One region of the Agrococcus sp. DT81.2 genome, then DNA from elsewhere that is predicted to be linked to it. Evidence: predicted binding sites of a transcription regulator. Region 1 holds the regulator's gene; each other region holds the start of a gene.
What was found. The regulator HrcA, encoded in region 1, represses chaperone genes, less so after heat shock. The targets are predictions, from matches to a motif close to TTNGCACTCGNNNNNNNCGAGTGCNAA.

Region 1 (3,603 bases):
CCGGCGCCCACAGCCACGTCGGCGGTGTGCGCTGGTGGAACGTGAAGCACCCGGCCGCGTACCGCGACCGGCTCGTGGCCGGAGCCTCGCCGGCGCTCGCGCGCGAGGTGCTCGACGGGGAGACGCGCCGCGTCGAGCGCGTGCTGCTCGAGTCGCGCATCGCCGGCGGCCTGCCGATCGACGTGCTCGAGCCCGAGGGCCGCAGCGCGGTCGCGGGGCTCATCGCCGACGACCTCGTCGACGGAAGAGCCGCCCTCGCCGGCCGGGTGGTCCCGACGCTGCGAGGGCGGCTCCTGGCCGACGCGGTGGTGCGGCGACTGCTGCCCTGAGGCTCAGGCTCTGAGGGCTCGCGCTACTTGATCATCCGCCAGTTGAACGGGTAGCGGTACGAGCCGCCGTTGTTGACCCGGACGCCGCCGATGATCGCGAAGATCACCTGCAGGAGTCCCGGCACCCAGTAGAGCGCCGGCAGGAACGCGAGGATGCCGAGCGTCACGAGCGCGAGGATCGAGCCGACGATGAGGATGCCGATCGCGAGGATCGTCATGAAGATGCCGAAGTTCAGCGCCTCCTTCGACTCCTGCTTCGCGAACGCGCTGCGGTCCTTGTAGATCATGTAGACGATGAGCGGGCCGATCCAGCCGCCGAAGCCGCCGGTGACGATCGTCGAGAGGCCCGAGAGGTGCCCCCACATGCCGGCGTTCTTCTCGTCGACGGGCGACATCGGGGCGGCGGCCGCGTACTGCGGCTGCCCGGGGGCGCCGTACTGCGGCTGGCCGCCGTACGGGGGCTGGCCCGCGCCGTACTGGGGCTGCCCGCCGTACTGCGGCTGCCCCGCCCCGTACTGCGGCTGGCCGTAGGGAGGCTGACCCGGCTGCCCGAACGGCGGCTGGCCGGGCTGACCCTGCCCGTGCTGCGGCTGCCCGTGCTGGGGCTGCCCGTACGGCGGTTGCCCGTGCTGGGGCTGCCCGTACTGGGGCTGCCCGGACTGCGGCTGCGGCGCGGACGCGTGCTCGCCCGGTCGCGGCGCGGCGCTCGCGCCGCCGGTGGGCTGCTCGCCGAACTGCGGCGCGGAGGGCTGGCCGGGGTGCTGCTGGCCGTGCTGCCACCCCTGGCCGTCGGTGCTGAAGGCGGGCTGGCCGGGCGCCTCGGGCGTGACGGCGGGGGAGGAGAACGACTGCGCGGGCTGGCCGACGCCGGGCGCCGCGGGGGCGCTGGGAGCGGCGTGCTGCTCGTCCGTCACGGCGAAGCCATCGACGGGCTGCTCGGACGGATCTGGCTGCTCCCCACGGGGAGCGTTGGGATCGGACATGGCGTGCCTTTCGTGTGTGCCTCGCGGTGCGCGGGACCTATCGCGGGCCCATTGTCCGCCCGAACGGCTGTGCATGCCATCCGAACGGCCGCGGCGCGCGGTAGGATTGGCAGTCAGTAGACGAGAGTGCCAAGCAGAGCTGTGCCGCGTCCGGGAGCGGATGCGGTGCCCACGGACGAGGGGAGCGCGGATGGTCTCGGATCGCGGTCTCGACGTGCTCCGCGCGATCGTGCAGGACTACGTCGCCATGCGGGAGCCGGTCGGCTCGAAGTCGATCGTCGAGCGGCACGCGTTCGGCGTCTCCGCCGCCACCATCCGCAACGACATGGCGCTCCTCGAGGAGGAGGAGCTCATCGTCGCCCCGCACACGTCCTCCGGGCGGGTGCCGACCGACAAGGGCTACCGGGTGTTCGTCGACCGGCTGCAGCGCATGCAGCCGCTCACGCCGGCGCAGCGGATGGCCATCGCGCGGTTCCTCGACGAGGCGGTCGACCGCGACGACGTGCTCGCCCGCACCGCCAGGCTCCTCTCGAGCCTCACGAACCAGGTCGCGCTCGTGCAGGTGCCGATGCGCCGCCCCGCGGGCGTGCGCCGGGTCGAGCTCGTCGCCGTCGCGGAGACGCGGCTGCTGGCCGTGCTGATCCTCGACTCCGGCCGCGTCGAGCAGCGGGTGCTCGACGCGCAGCAGCGCATCGAGCCCGAGCAGGCGACCGCGCTCGGTCGCGCGTTCACCGAGACGGTCGCCGAGCTCTCGCCCACCGACGCCGTCGAGCGGTTGTCGTCGGCCGCCGCATCCGCCCCGCCCGCGCTGCAGACCGCGACCGCGGCCGTCGCGCACGCGCTCACCGAGATGCTGCAGGCCGCGGGCGGCGACCGCATCGTCATGGCAGGCGCCTCGCACCTCGTGCGCGAGGAGCGCGACTTCCACGGCCGCGTCACGCCGGTGCTCGACGCGATCGAGGAGCAGGTGACGCTGCTGCGGCTGTTCGACGAGATGGGCGCGGAGGGCGAGGTGACGACCCGCATCGGCCGCGAGCTGTCGGGACCGCTGGGGGAGGCCGCCGTCGTGGCGTCGACGTACAGCGACTCGCGGCTCGAGGGGCATGTGGGCGTGCTGGGCCCGACCCGGATGGACTACGCAGGAAACATGGCCGCGGTGCGCGCAGTTGCGCGCTACCTGACGCGGCTGCTGAGCGAGGACTGAGTGACTGACCACTACGAGACCCTCGGCGTCGCGCGCGACGCCGGCCAGGACGAGATCAAGAAGGCGTACCGCAGGCTCGCTCGCGAGCTGCACCCCGACGTCAACCCGAGCGAGGACGCCGCGGAGCGATTCAAGACCGTCACGCACGCGTACGACGTGCTCGGCGACCCGCAGTCGCGCGCGGAGTACGACCGGGGCCCGTCGGCCGGCGCGGGGGCGTTCGGCTTCGGTGACATCTTCGAGCAGTTCTTCGGCGGCGGCCGCTCCCAGGGCCCACGCTCGCGGCGGCAGGCGGGGCAGGACAGCCTGCTGCGCGTCGACCTCGATCTCGCCGACGTCGTCTTCGGTGTGCACCGTGAGCTGCGCGTGCAGACGGCCGTGCTGTGCGAGACGTGCGGCGGCGCCTGCACCGCGCCGGGCACGAACCCGGAGCGCTGCTCGATGTGCGGCGGCTCCGGCCACGTGCAGCGGCAGGTGCGCTCGCTGCTCGGCAACGTCGTCACGAGCCAGCCGTGCGCGGTCTGCCAGGGCTACGGCACCGTCATCCCGCATCCGTGCCAGACGTGCGCCGGCCACGGCCGCGTGCGCGCCGAGCGCACCATCCCGGTCGACATCCCCGCGGGCGTCGACACCGGCCTGCGCATCCAGCTGCCCGGCCAGGGCGAGGTCGGCGAGGCGGGCGGCCCCGCCGGCACGCTCTACCTCGAGATCAACGTGCGCCACCACGAGGTGTTCAGCCGCTCGGGCGACGACCTGCTCGCCACGCTCGAGGTGTCGATGCCGGATGCGGCGCTCGGTGCGCGAGCGCGCGTCGAGGCCATCGACGGTCCGGTCGAGGTCGAGGTGCGGCCCGGCACGCAGTCGGGCGACGTGCTGACGGTCGCCGACCGCGGCGTCACGCGCCTGCGCGGAGCGGGGCGGGGCGACCTCAAGCTCGGCGTGCAGGTGGTGACGCCGCAGCGGCTCGACCGCCGCACCGAGGAGCTGCTGCGAGAGTTGCGCGATCGCACCAAGGCGCCGGCGCCGCACCTCGCGCAGTTCAAGCAGGGCCTGTTCGCGAAGATGCGCGACCGCCTCCGCATCTGAT
Region 2 (3,603 bases), on a different contig from region 1:
GTGACGATCGCGCTCATCCTCGCATCCGCCTTCGCTCCGGCGATGCGCTGGATGCGGCGGAGGGGCGTGCCGAGCGCGCTCGCGACCGCCATCGCGCTGCTCGCGATCGTCGCTGTGCTCAGCGCCGTCGGGTGGCTCATCGTCAACGCCGTGCGGTCGCAGCTCGACGATCTCGTCGCGCAGGCGTCGGAGGGCATCGACAGGGTGATCGAGTGGGTCTCCACGCTGCCGTTCGCGCCGACGGCGGAGCAGATCCAGCAGGGCCGCGACGCGATCATCGACTTCCTCACGAGCGCCCAGTTCGGCTCGGGCGCCCTCGCCGGTGTGAGCGCCGCCGCGAACTTCCTCACCGGCTTCGCGCTCATGGTGGTCGTCCTGTTCTTCTTCCTCAAGGACGGGCCCGCGATCTGGGAGTTCATGCTGCGCCCGTTCGAGGGCGAGCGATACGCGCGTGGCAAGCGCATCGGAGAGAAGACGGTCGAGACGCTCGGCGGCTATGTGCGCGGCACCGCGCTCATCGCGGCGGTGGACGCGGTCGGCATCGGCCTCGTGCTCGCCTTCGCGCAGGTGCCCCTCGCCCTGCCGCTCGCGGTGCTGGTCTTCCTGCTCGCGTTCGTGCCGCTCGTCGGCGCGACCGTCGCAGGCGCGCTCGCGACGCTCGTCGCGCTCGTCGCCAACGGCGAGGTCGTCGCGCTGATCGTCCTCGGTGCGGTCATCCTCGTCAACCAGCTCGAGGGCAACTTCCTCCAGCCCGTCGTCATGGGCAGGTCGCTGCGCCTCCACGCGTTGGTCGTCCTCATCGCCCTCACGATCGGCACCGTGCTCGGCGGCATCGTCGGCGCGGTGCTGTCGGTGCCGATCGCCGCGGTCGCGTGGGGCATCGTGCAGGTCTGGGACGGCCATGACAGGCCGGCGCGGATGTTCCGGCAGAAGCGGCCGGAGGTCGCGTAGCGGCGTCGCGCGGGCGTCAGGCCGCGGGTGCCACGCGGGGCCGTCGCATGCGGCGGCCGAGCAGGTCGACCGAGACGAGCGCGAGCGACGCCCACACGAGCGCGAAGCCGATCCAGCGCTCGAGCGGCATGGGCTCCAGCATCACGAAGGCGCCGAAGAGGAACGAGATGATCGGCGCGAGGTACTGCGTGAACGCGAGCGCGGTGAGCGAGATGCGGCGCGCTGCGGACGCGAAGGCGAGCAGCGGGATGGCGGTGACGAGGCCGATGCCGGCGGTGGCCCAGATGCCGGCCGCGCCGTTGGCACCCACCGTCACGCCGTTGATGCTGATGGCGACGGCGAGCATCACGAGCGACGCGGGCAGTGCGGCGACGGTCTCGACGGTGAAGCCCGATAGCGCATCCACGGATCCGCCGACGCGCTTCTTGATGAGGCCGTAGACGCCGAAGGAGAGCGCGACGGTCAAACCGATCCACGGCACCTCGCCGTAGCCGATGATCATCACGAGCACGCCCACGGCGCCGAGCCCGACCGCGACCCACTGCGCGCGCCGGAGCCGCTCGCCCAGGAAGAGCACCGCGAGCACGACGCTCACGAGCGGGTTGAGGAAGTAGCCGAGGCTCGTCTCGAGCACCTTGTCGGCGAGCACCCCGACGATGAACGCCGTCCAGTTGATGAGCACGGCGTTGCCCGCGATCACGAGCGTCCAGGTGTCGCGCCGGCTGCGGAGGATGCCGCGCAGCCGACCCCAGCCGCGCGTCATCGCGACGAGGGCGAACGCGACGGCGACCGACGCGATGACGCGCCAGCCGATCAGCTCGAAGCCGTCGATCCCCTTCGTCAGCTGGAGGTAGACGGGCACGACGCCCCAGAACGCGTACGCGAAGACGGCGTACCAGAGGCCGGACCTCGTGCGCTGCTCGCTCATCGCTGCTCCTGGGAAGAACGAAGACGGCGCCCCCAGCAGGGGGCGCCGCCGACTGGGTCGGTGGAGCGTCAGCGCTCGACGATGGCGAGCACGTCGCGTGCCGAGAGCACGAGGTACTCGTCGGCGCCGAACTTCACCTCGGTGCCGCCGTACTTGGAGTACAGCACCTTGTCGCCGACGGCGACATCGATCGGGACACGGTTGCCGTTGTCGTCGATGCGACCGGGGCCGACCGCCACGACCTCGCCCTCCTGGGGCTTCTCCTTGGCGGTGTCAGGGATGACGAGACCGCTCGCGGTCGTCGTCTCTGCCTCGACCTGCTTGATGACGATGCGGTCCTCGAGCGGCTTGATGGAAACCGACACGGTTGCCTCTTTCTTGTCAGACTCTGGGGCGCGTCCGAACCTGTCGGACGCCAGGGCAAGCCTAGGCGGTCGATTGGCACTCGGTCAACATGAGTGCCAATCGGTGCTCGCCGCGGCGGCCGCGCTCGCCGCCGCGACGGTGATTGACTGGAGCGATGGACGCCGAAGAGCTGCGACTGCTGCTGTCGAGGGACGGCCTCGCGCTGCTCGAGCGCGTCGAGGTGCAGGTCGACGACCGCTCCGACGTCGTGCGCGAGGTGGCACGGCTGCGCGCCGAGGGCCACGACCCGGCGCTCGTGACCGCGGTGCTGTCGCAGGCGAGGCTGCGACGGCGCGCCCGCGCGAAGTTCGGCGAGTTCGCCAGCGAGCTGCTCTTCACCGAGGCGGGCCTCGAGCAGGCGACTCGGCTGCGCGTGGCAGCGCACCACGCCGGCCGGATGCGTCGGGCCGGCATCGTCTCGGTGGCCGACCTCGGCTGCGGCATCGGCGCCGACGCGCTCGCCTTCGCGACGCTCGGGCTCGAGGTGACGGCCGTGGAGCGCGACGAGGTCACGGCGGCGATCGCCGCCTTCAACCTCGCCGCGTGGCACGCGACGGTGCTGCACGGCGACGCGCTCGAGACCGCGGTGGACGCCGAGGCGCTCTGGTTCGACCCCGCTCGCCGCGACGGCGCTCGGCGGCTGAACGACCCTGCCGACTGGTCCCCCGCGCTCGACGCGGTGTTCGCCCGCGCGGCGGCACACTCGTCCGGCGTGAAGCTCGCGCCGGGCATCGATCGCGGCCTGCTGCCGATGGATGCGGAGCACCAGTGGGTCACGGACGGCTTGGAGACGGTCGAGACGGTCGTCTGGACCGGCGCGCTCGCGCGGCCGAGCGTCGCCCGCAGCGCGCTCGTGCTCACCGACGGCGGGGCGGCGGAGCTCACGGGCGACGCGAGCCACCCGGAGCCCGGCCCGCTCGGGGAGTGGCTCTACGAGCCCGCGGGCGCCGTGATCCGCGCCGAGCTCATCGGTGCGCTCGCGGAGCGGCTCTCCGCCAGGAGCGTCAGCCCGGGCCTCGCCTACCTCACGGGCGACAGCCTCGTCGAGACGCCGCTCGTGCAGGCGTTCCGGGTGCGCGAGACGCTGCCGCTCGACGAGCGGAGGATCGCGCAGCGGATGCGGGAGCTGGGCATCGGCGACCTCGAGATCAAGAAGCGCGGCGCCGACGTCGACCCCGCGGCGCTCCGCAAGCGGCTGAAGCTCAAGGGCGACGGCCGGGCGACGCTCATCGCGACACGGGTCGGTGGCAGGCACCGCGCGATCCTGGCCGACCGCCCCTAGCACTGCGACCCGGCGGCTGCTCGCCGGCGCTCCTCAG
Region 3 (3,603 bases), on a different contig from region 1:
GCCCGGTTGCGGGCTTTGTCGTCGAGCTCGAGCGCCCGCAGCGCGGCCATGCCCCGCTCGGTGCGCTCCCGCTTGCCGACGCCAGCGATCTTCAGCGGCAGCACGACGTTCTCGAGCACCGACGCGTCGGGCACGAGGAAGAACTGCTGGAAGACGAACCCGAAGTCTCGGTTGCGCAGCCGGTGGATCTCCGCGGCGCCGAGGGTGGCGGCATCCGCGCCCTCCACGAGCAGCGCGCCCTGGTCGGGCGCGTCGAGCAGCGCCAGGATGTGCATGAGCGTCGACTTGCCCGAGCCGCTCTTGCCGACGATCGCGACGGACTCCCCGCGGCCGATGCGCAGCGACACCCCCTTGAGCGCGTCGAAGCGGCCGGCGCCGTGCCCGTAGGACTTGTGGATGGACTCTGCTTCGAGCACCAGGTCTGGCATGCGCGCCGCTCCTCGATTCGTGGGCTGCGGCTGTCGCAGCACGTCGATCGTCTCGTCGCGGCGTGCGGTGCGTGCGGGGGTTGGCCCTACCCTTCGGGGTGGTTGGCCGGAGTCCTCCCCGCGCGCCTACTCCCCGACCTGCACCTCCTTGCCGTCGACGACGACGTAGGTCGCGGTGCGGAAGGGGGCCGGGGTGAGCGTCATCGCGACCGCGCCGCTGTCGGCGACGCGCACATCGGTCACGTCGAATCCGGATGGGCGGGCGACGTCGTGGAAGAGCCGCTTGCCCGGGCCGACGACCGTCGGGAAGACGATGAGGCGCAGCTCGTCGAGCAGGTCCTCCGCGATCAGCGTCTGCAGCAGCTGCCACGAGCCGTGCACCTGGAGCTCGCCGTCGCCGGAATCCTTGAGGGCGCGGATGCGTGCCACCACGTCGTCCGCGATGACGCTCTCGGTGCCGTGCCACGACGCATCCGCCTGGCTGAGCGTCGTCGAGACGACGTGCTTCGGCGCGGTGTTGAGCCGCTGCGCGACCGGGTCGTCGGGGTCGGTCACCTGCGGCCAGTACTCGGCCATCATCCCGTAGGTGACGCGGCCGAACAGCAGGGCGTCGGTCCTCGCGAACCAGCCCGTGACGACCTCGCCGACCGTGTCGTCGAAGGCCGGGGCGACCCATCCGCCGTACCGGAACCCACCGCTCGTGTCCTCCTCCGCCCCGCCGGGGCCCTGCATCACGCCGTCCAGCGTCATGAACTCGTGCGCGATCAGTCGCATGCTGCGCTCCCTCGATCCTCGCGCGGCGGCATCGGCGCGGCCGCGACGAACCGAGCATGCGCCGTAACGGAACGCTTCGCAAGAGGTCAGATCTGCCCGTGAATCCGCTGAAAACGACTGGCACTCGCACTGCGCGAGTGCTAATCTGGCTGCGCTCCGAGGGGCAGACCCCCCGGGGCTGCCACAGACACAGGGGACCGTCGCACAGGGGCGGCGGCCCGTCGCTCAAGGAGGTGGTTGTCAATGGCACTGACCTTCGACCCGTTCCGTGAGATGGACCGCATGGCCGCTCGGCTGATGACGAGCGGAGGCACGGAGCGATCCTCGAGCTGGATGCCGATGGATCTGTACCGTGCCGGCGATCACTACATCGTGAACGTCGACCTGCCGGGTGTCGACCCGGGCTCGATCGACCTGAACGTCGACGCCAACACGCTGACGATCCAGGCCGAGCGCACGATCGGCTCCGCCGACGGCGCGCAGTGGCTCGCGCAGGAGCGTCCGGCTGGCCGCTACATGCGGCAGCTGGGGCTCGGCAACGATGTCGACCTGGAGCAGATCCAGGCGCACTACGAGCACGGCGTGCTGATGCTCACGATCCCGGTCGCCGAGCGGGCGAAGCCCCGCAAGATCACGGTCGAGCAGCGCGATCGCCAGTCGGCGATCAGCACCGGCGGCTCGCAGCAGAGCGAGGCCACGGCGGGTGCGAGCAGCTCGTCGGAGGGATAGCGGTCGCACGGCCGATGCGGCGCCCCCGTCCCCGCGGACGGGGGCGCCGCCGCGTGTGCGGGCGCGCACGGGGCGCGGCCGTCACGCGGTGAGGCGGTTAACCCGGCGCTGCACTGCTGAGCGGCGGATGCGTACCGGCCGCCCGCCGCGCCTCACGGCGGGCGATCGCGAGCCACGTGCGAGGCCCCGCGAGCCAGCCGATGAGCGTCGACGCGATGATCGAGCCGACGACGTAGACGGCCGTGATGAGCCAGAAGCCGACCACGCCGGTGAGCAGCACGACGAGCCCGAGCAGCCAGCTCGAGAGCGTCGACAGCACCGCTTGCAGCGCGGTGCCGAGGGCGGCGCCGCGGAGCGTGACGGCGGCGGCCTCCGGCACGCCAGCACGGCGCATCCGTCGCGTGCTGAGCCAGCATCCGAGCGCCATCGCGCCGACGGCGAGCAGCACGAGACCCAGCACGAGCGGCGCAAGAGGGGTGACGTCGAGCTGCTCGATCCAGTCGACGACCGAGCGACCCCACTCGACGTCGTCGAACAGGTCGATGACGGCGGAGCGCACGATCAGCAGCACGAGCGCCGCGACCAGCAGCCCCCAGACGAGGCTCGCGCCGGCCCCGACGAGCGCGAGGCCGGTCGCGCCGGCTCGGCGCACCGCCGTCCGCTGCTCGGCGTCGAGCGGATCCGGCGATGCGGCGCGACGCGCGACGCTCATCGCCGAGCCGGGTCGCCGCGCAGCTGCACCCGGGTGAGCTCCGCCTCGTCGCGGGCGCGAGCCTCGGCCTCCTCTGCCTCGGCGAGCGCGGCGAAGTCGATGCGCGGTCGTGCGGAGGCGAGGTACAGCCAGCCGAACAGCAGTCCCACGCCGCCGGTGAGCGCGATCGCGATGGCGAGGAGCGTGAACAGCGCCGTCCACATCGAGCCGACCGTCAACGACGCCGAGCTCGCCGCGACGATGAAGAAGAGGCTGCCGAACAGCGCCATCGGCCAGACGAGGAGGCCGACGAGCCCGGTCGCCGCCGTCGTGCAGAGCCACGCGAGCCACGTCGAGCGGTGCGGCTTCGCGAGCCCCGCCGACTTCGCCCAGAGCGCGTTCGTCAACCAGCCAAGCGCGAGGATGCCGCCGCCGATCAGCAGCCCGATGAGCGCCGTCGCCCAGACCCGATCGGGAGTCGACCAGAGCGACACGACCGTCGTGAACGAGTCGGCCTCGAACTCGGCGACGTCGTCGCCGGAGACGTGCAGGAGGAACGCGAAGCCGACGATCAGGAAGAACGTCGTGAGGAAGTGGGTCGCGAGCGCCATGAGCGTCTGCCCGACCCACGAGCTGAGGAGCGCGGCAGCACGCTGTCGCTTCGACCAGCGGATGCGCGGCGGCAGCATGACGACCTGGGGGTAGACGGGCAGGCCGTACGGCGGCTGTGCACCGTACGACGGCATGCCGTAGCCCGGCTGGGCGTAGGCCGGTGCACCATAGGCCGGCGGACCGTAGGCCGGCTGGGCGTACGGCGACAGGCCATCGCCGAGCTGCCCGGATGGCGGCTGGCCGTACGGCGGTTGGCCGAAGCCGCTCGGCACGAGCCGCTGCGGCATCGATTCGGCGACCGCGGGCACGAAGCCGGGCGGCAGCATCGCCCCCTGCGGCGCAAGACCAGCGGCGGGGTTGGCGACGACC
Region 4 (3,603 bases), on a different contig from region 1:
GCACGGCCGCGCTCGGCCTGATGGTGCTGGTGCTGACCGTGGCGGGCGTGCGCTCGCAGCCGCTGCCCGGTGAGCCATGGCTCTACGTGGGCGGTGTGCTCGGCATCCTGTTCGTCGCGCTCATGTCGGTCGCCGTGCACCACCTGGGCGTGCTCACCATGGGGCTCGGCGTGATCTGCGGGCAGGTCATCGCCTCGGTGCTGCTCGACATCGCGTTCCCGGCGGGCCACGCCGTGACGATCTGGTCGCTGCTGGGCGCGGCGCTGACGATCGTGGCGGTGGCCGTCTCGGCGATCCGCCGCCCCCGGCGTGCGGCGGCCCGCAGCGCGTCGGCCGGCCGCGGCTGACCGCCGAAGGGGACCTCATCCACCGAAGGGGACCCGGTGCACCGGGTCCCGAACGGTGGATGAGGTCCCCTTCGGAGAGGGCGAGTCGCCGAGCGCTCGCAGGCGGATGCGCCGCCGCGCGTCAGGACTCGGGCGTGAAGCTCAGCGCGACGGAGTTCATGCAGAAGCGGTCGCCCGTCGGCGTCTGCGGGGCGTCGTCGAAGAGGTGGCCCAGGTGGCTGCCGCACTTCGCGCAGCGCACCTCGGTGCGCACCATCCCGAGCGAGCGGTCCTCGATGAGCTCGACGGCGTCCTCGCGGACGGTCTCGTAGAAGCTCGGCCAGCCGCAGCCGGCGTCGAACTTCGTCTCGTCGCGGAACAGCTCGTTGCCGCACGCGCCGCACGCGTAGACGCCTTGGCGCTGCTCATCGAGCAGCGCGCCGGTCCACGGGCGCTCCGTGCCCGCCTCGCGCAGCACCCTGTAGGCGTCGGGGGCGAGGGCCTCGCGCCACTCTGAGTCGGAGCGTTCGATTCGATCGGTCATGCCACGATGCTACGCCGCGCTCGCTCGCGTTTCGCGGCGGGCAGAACATGGGCCGCCGCCTAGGATCGGAGCCATGCCGACCGAGCCGCGCATCCGCAGGCAGGGCACCGCCGACGAGGCCGCCGCCCTCGCATTCGCGGCGGCGGAGGCGGCAGGCGATGCGCTCGACATCGTGCCCGCGGCCACCGACACGACGGATGCGTCGGCCGGCGCCGACCGCGCGGGTCGCGACGACCTCGCACGGGCCCGAGCTGAGCGCATCCGCACCGTGCTCGAGTTCGAGGCGGGCTGGACGAGCCACGGCGGGGCGAAGGCGCGCGCCATCCGCGCCGAGTTCGGCTGGTCGACGACCCGCTACTACCAGGTGCTCGACGCCGCGCTCGAGACGCCCGAGGCGCTGCACCACGACCCCATGCTCGTGCGCCGGCTGCTGCGACTGCGCGACGGCGCATGAGCCGCGACCAGCCCTCCGGCACGCGACGCTCCGGCACGCAGCGCTCCGTCACCAACCGCGTCGGCGCGCACCGATCCGGCTCCGTCACGCGCTGGCCCCGCTGGGCGATCCTGCTGGGTGCGCTCGCCGCGGCGATCGTGCTGACGGCCGTCGGGCTCTTCCTGCTCGACCGCCTGCGGGTCGAGCCCCTGCCCGAGCCCTCGGCGACGGAGCAGCCGCCCGTCGTCACCGATCCCGCGCAGATCGACCCTTCCCTCGACGCGAGCATCACCGTGCTGGACGGCACGGGCGAGCTCTCCGTCGCGGCGGGCGTCGGCCAGGCGCTGTCGGACGCGGGCTGGGACGTCGTCGCCACCGCATCCGCCACCGAGGTGGGCGAGCGCACCGTCGTCTGGTTCGACGAGCCAGCGCTCGCGCCGGTCGCCCGCGGGCTCGCGCAGCAGCTCGGCGTCGGCGAGGCTCGGCAGTCCGACGGCCGCGTCTCGGGCTCGCCGATCACCATCGTGCTCGGCACGGATGCGCCGGGCGCGGTGCCGAGCGCAGAGCCGAACGACGACGGCGACATCGAGCACGCGCCGACGCCCTCCGCGCCCTGACGCGCATCCACCGCGCCGCCGTCCCGCTGCGGCTTGCACTCGTGGGTGCCGAGTGCCAGACTTGGGCCTGGCACTCCCTCTGCTGGAGTGCCAATTGAACGTCCACAGCGTCCAGGAGGGACGAAGACTGCAATGGCAAAGATGATCGCATTCAACGAGGAGGCCCGCCGCGGGCTGGAGCGTGGACTCAACACGCTCGCCGACGCGGTGAAGGTGACCCTCGGCCCGCGCGGCCGCAACGTCGTGCTCGAGAAGAAGTGGGGCGCCCCCACCATCACGAACGACGGCGTCTCGATCGCCAAGGAGATCGAGCTCGAGGAGCCCTTCGAGAAGATCGGCGCCGAGCTCGTCAAGGAGGTCGCGAAGAAGACCGACGACGTCGCCGGTGACGGCACGACGACGGCCACCGTCCTCGCTCAGGCGCTGGTCCGCGAGGGCCTCCGCAACGTCGCCGCTGGCGCCGACCCCATCAGCCTCAAGCGCGGCATCGAGAAGGCCACCGCCGCGGTGAGCCAGCAGCTGCTCGCGAACGCGAAGGAGGTCGAGACCAAGGAGGAGATCGCTGCCACCGCCTCGATCTCGGCCGCGGACGAGGAGATCGGCGCGCTCATCGCCGAGGCCATCGACAAGGTCGGCAAGGAGGGCGTCGTCACCGTCGAGGAGTCGAACACCTTCGGCACCGAGCTCGAGCTGACCGAGGGCATGCGCTTCGACAAGGGCTTCCTGTCGCAGTACTTCGTGACGGACCCCGAGCGCCAGGAGACGGTCTTCGAGGACCCGTACATCCTGATCGTCAACTCGAAGATCTCGAACATCAAGGACCTCCTCCCGGTCGTCGACAAGGTGATCCAGTCGGGCAAGCAGCTCGTCATCATCGCCGAGGACGTCGAGGGCGAGGCGCTTGCGACGCTCGTCGTCAACAAGATCCGCGGCATCTTCAAGTCGGTCGCCGTCAAGGCTCCCGGCTTCGGCGACCGCCGCAAGGCGATGCTCGCCGACATGGCGATCCTCACGGGCGGCCAGGTCATCTCCGAGGAGGTCGGCCTCAAGCTCGAGAACGCGACGCTCGACCTGCTGGGTCGTGCACGCAAGGTCGTCATCACGAAGGACGAGACGACCATCGTCGAGGGTGCGGGTGAGGCCGAGGCCATCGCCGGCCGCGTGCGCCAGATCCGCCAGGAGATCGAGAACACCGACAGCGACTACGACCGCGAGAAGCTCCAGGAGCGCCTCGCGAAGCTCGCCGGCGGCGTGGCCGTCATCAAGGCGGGTGCGGCGACCGAGGTTGAGCTCAAGGAGCGCAAGCACCGCATCGAGGACGCCGTCCGCAACGCGAAGGCTGCCGTCGAGGAGGGCATCGTCGCCGGTGGTGGCGTCGCGCTCATCCAGGCCGCGAAGACCGCGTTCGAGGGCCTCGAGCTCACGGGTGACGAGGCGACGGGCGCGAACATCGTGCGCGTGGCCGTCGACGCGCCGCTCAAGCAGATCGCGCTCAACGCCGGTCTCGAGCCGGGCGTCGTGGCCGAGAAGGTCCGCGGCCTCGAGGTGGGCTGGGGCCTCAACGCAGCGACGGGCGAGTACGTCGACATGCTCGCTGCGGGCATCGCCGACCCGGTGAAGGTCACGCGCTCTGCGCTGGCCAACGCCGCGTCGATCGCCGGCCTCTTCCTCACGACCGAGGCC

Region 2: groES (co-chaperone GroES) is a predicted target of HrcA. The motif match lies at 2,318-2,344, and genes of this name have one in related genera.
Region 3: ACLQ21_RS04050 (Hsp20/alpha crystallin family protein) is a predicted target of HrcA. The motif match lies at 1,320-1,346, and genes of this name have one in related genera.
Region 4: groL (chaperonin GroEL) is a predicted target of HrcA. The motif match lies at 1,988-2,014, and genes of this name have one in related genera.

What each region holds. Positions count from the first base shown of each region.
Region 1 covers NZ_JBNCLZ010000009.1:39,749-43,351, forward strand. The annotation lists gene hemW (radical SAM family heme chaperone HemW) at 1-329, shown strand, start outside; gene ACLQ21_RS14505 (DUF4870 domain-containing protein) at 353-1,312, opposite strand; gene hrcA (heat-inducible transcriptional repressor HrcA) at 1,503-2,516, shown strand; gene dnaJ (molecular chaperone DnaJ) at 2,517-3,602, shown strand; gene ACLQ21_RS14520 (16S rRNA (uracil(1498)-N(3))-methyltransferase) at 3,602-3,603, shown strand, end outside.
Region 2 covers NZ_JBNCLZ010000004.1:129,159-132,761, forward strand. The annotation lists gene ACLQ21_RS09220 (AI-2E family transporter) at 1-951, shown strand, start outside; gene rarD (EamA family transporter RarD) at 968-1,879, opposite strand; gene groES (co-chaperone GroES) at 1,948-2,244, opposite strand; gene ACLQ21_RS09235 (THUMP-like domain-containing protein) at 2,400-3,566, shown strand; gene ACLQ21_RS09240 (hypothetical protein) at 3,600-3,603, opposite strand, start outside.
Region 3 covers NZ_JBNCLZ010000002.1:156,639-160,241, forward strand. The annotation lists gene ACLQ21_RS04040 (ABC transporter ATP-binding protein) at 1-428, opposite strand, end outside; gene ACLQ21_RS04045 (dihydrofolate reductase family protein) at 555-1,202, opposite strand; gene ACLQ21_RS04050 (Hsp20/alpha crystallin family protein) at 1,446-1,931, shown strand; gene ACLQ21_RS04055 (hypothetical protein) at 2,029-2,643, opposite strand; gene ACLQ21_RS04060 (hypothetical protein) at 2,640-3,603, opposite strand, start outside.
Region 4 covers NZ_JBNCLZ010000006.1:1,500-5,102, forward strand. The annotation lists gene ACLQ21_RS11845 (DMT family transporter) at 1-347, shown strand, start outside; gene msrB (peptide-methionine (R)-S-oxide reductase MsrB) at 469-870, opposite strand; gene ACLQ21_RS11855 (DUF3263 domain-containing protein) at 944-1,324, shown strand; gene ACLQ21_RS11860 (LytR C-terminal domain-containing protein) at 1,321-1,920, shown strand; gene groL (chaperonin GroEL) at 2,053-3,603, shown strand, end outside.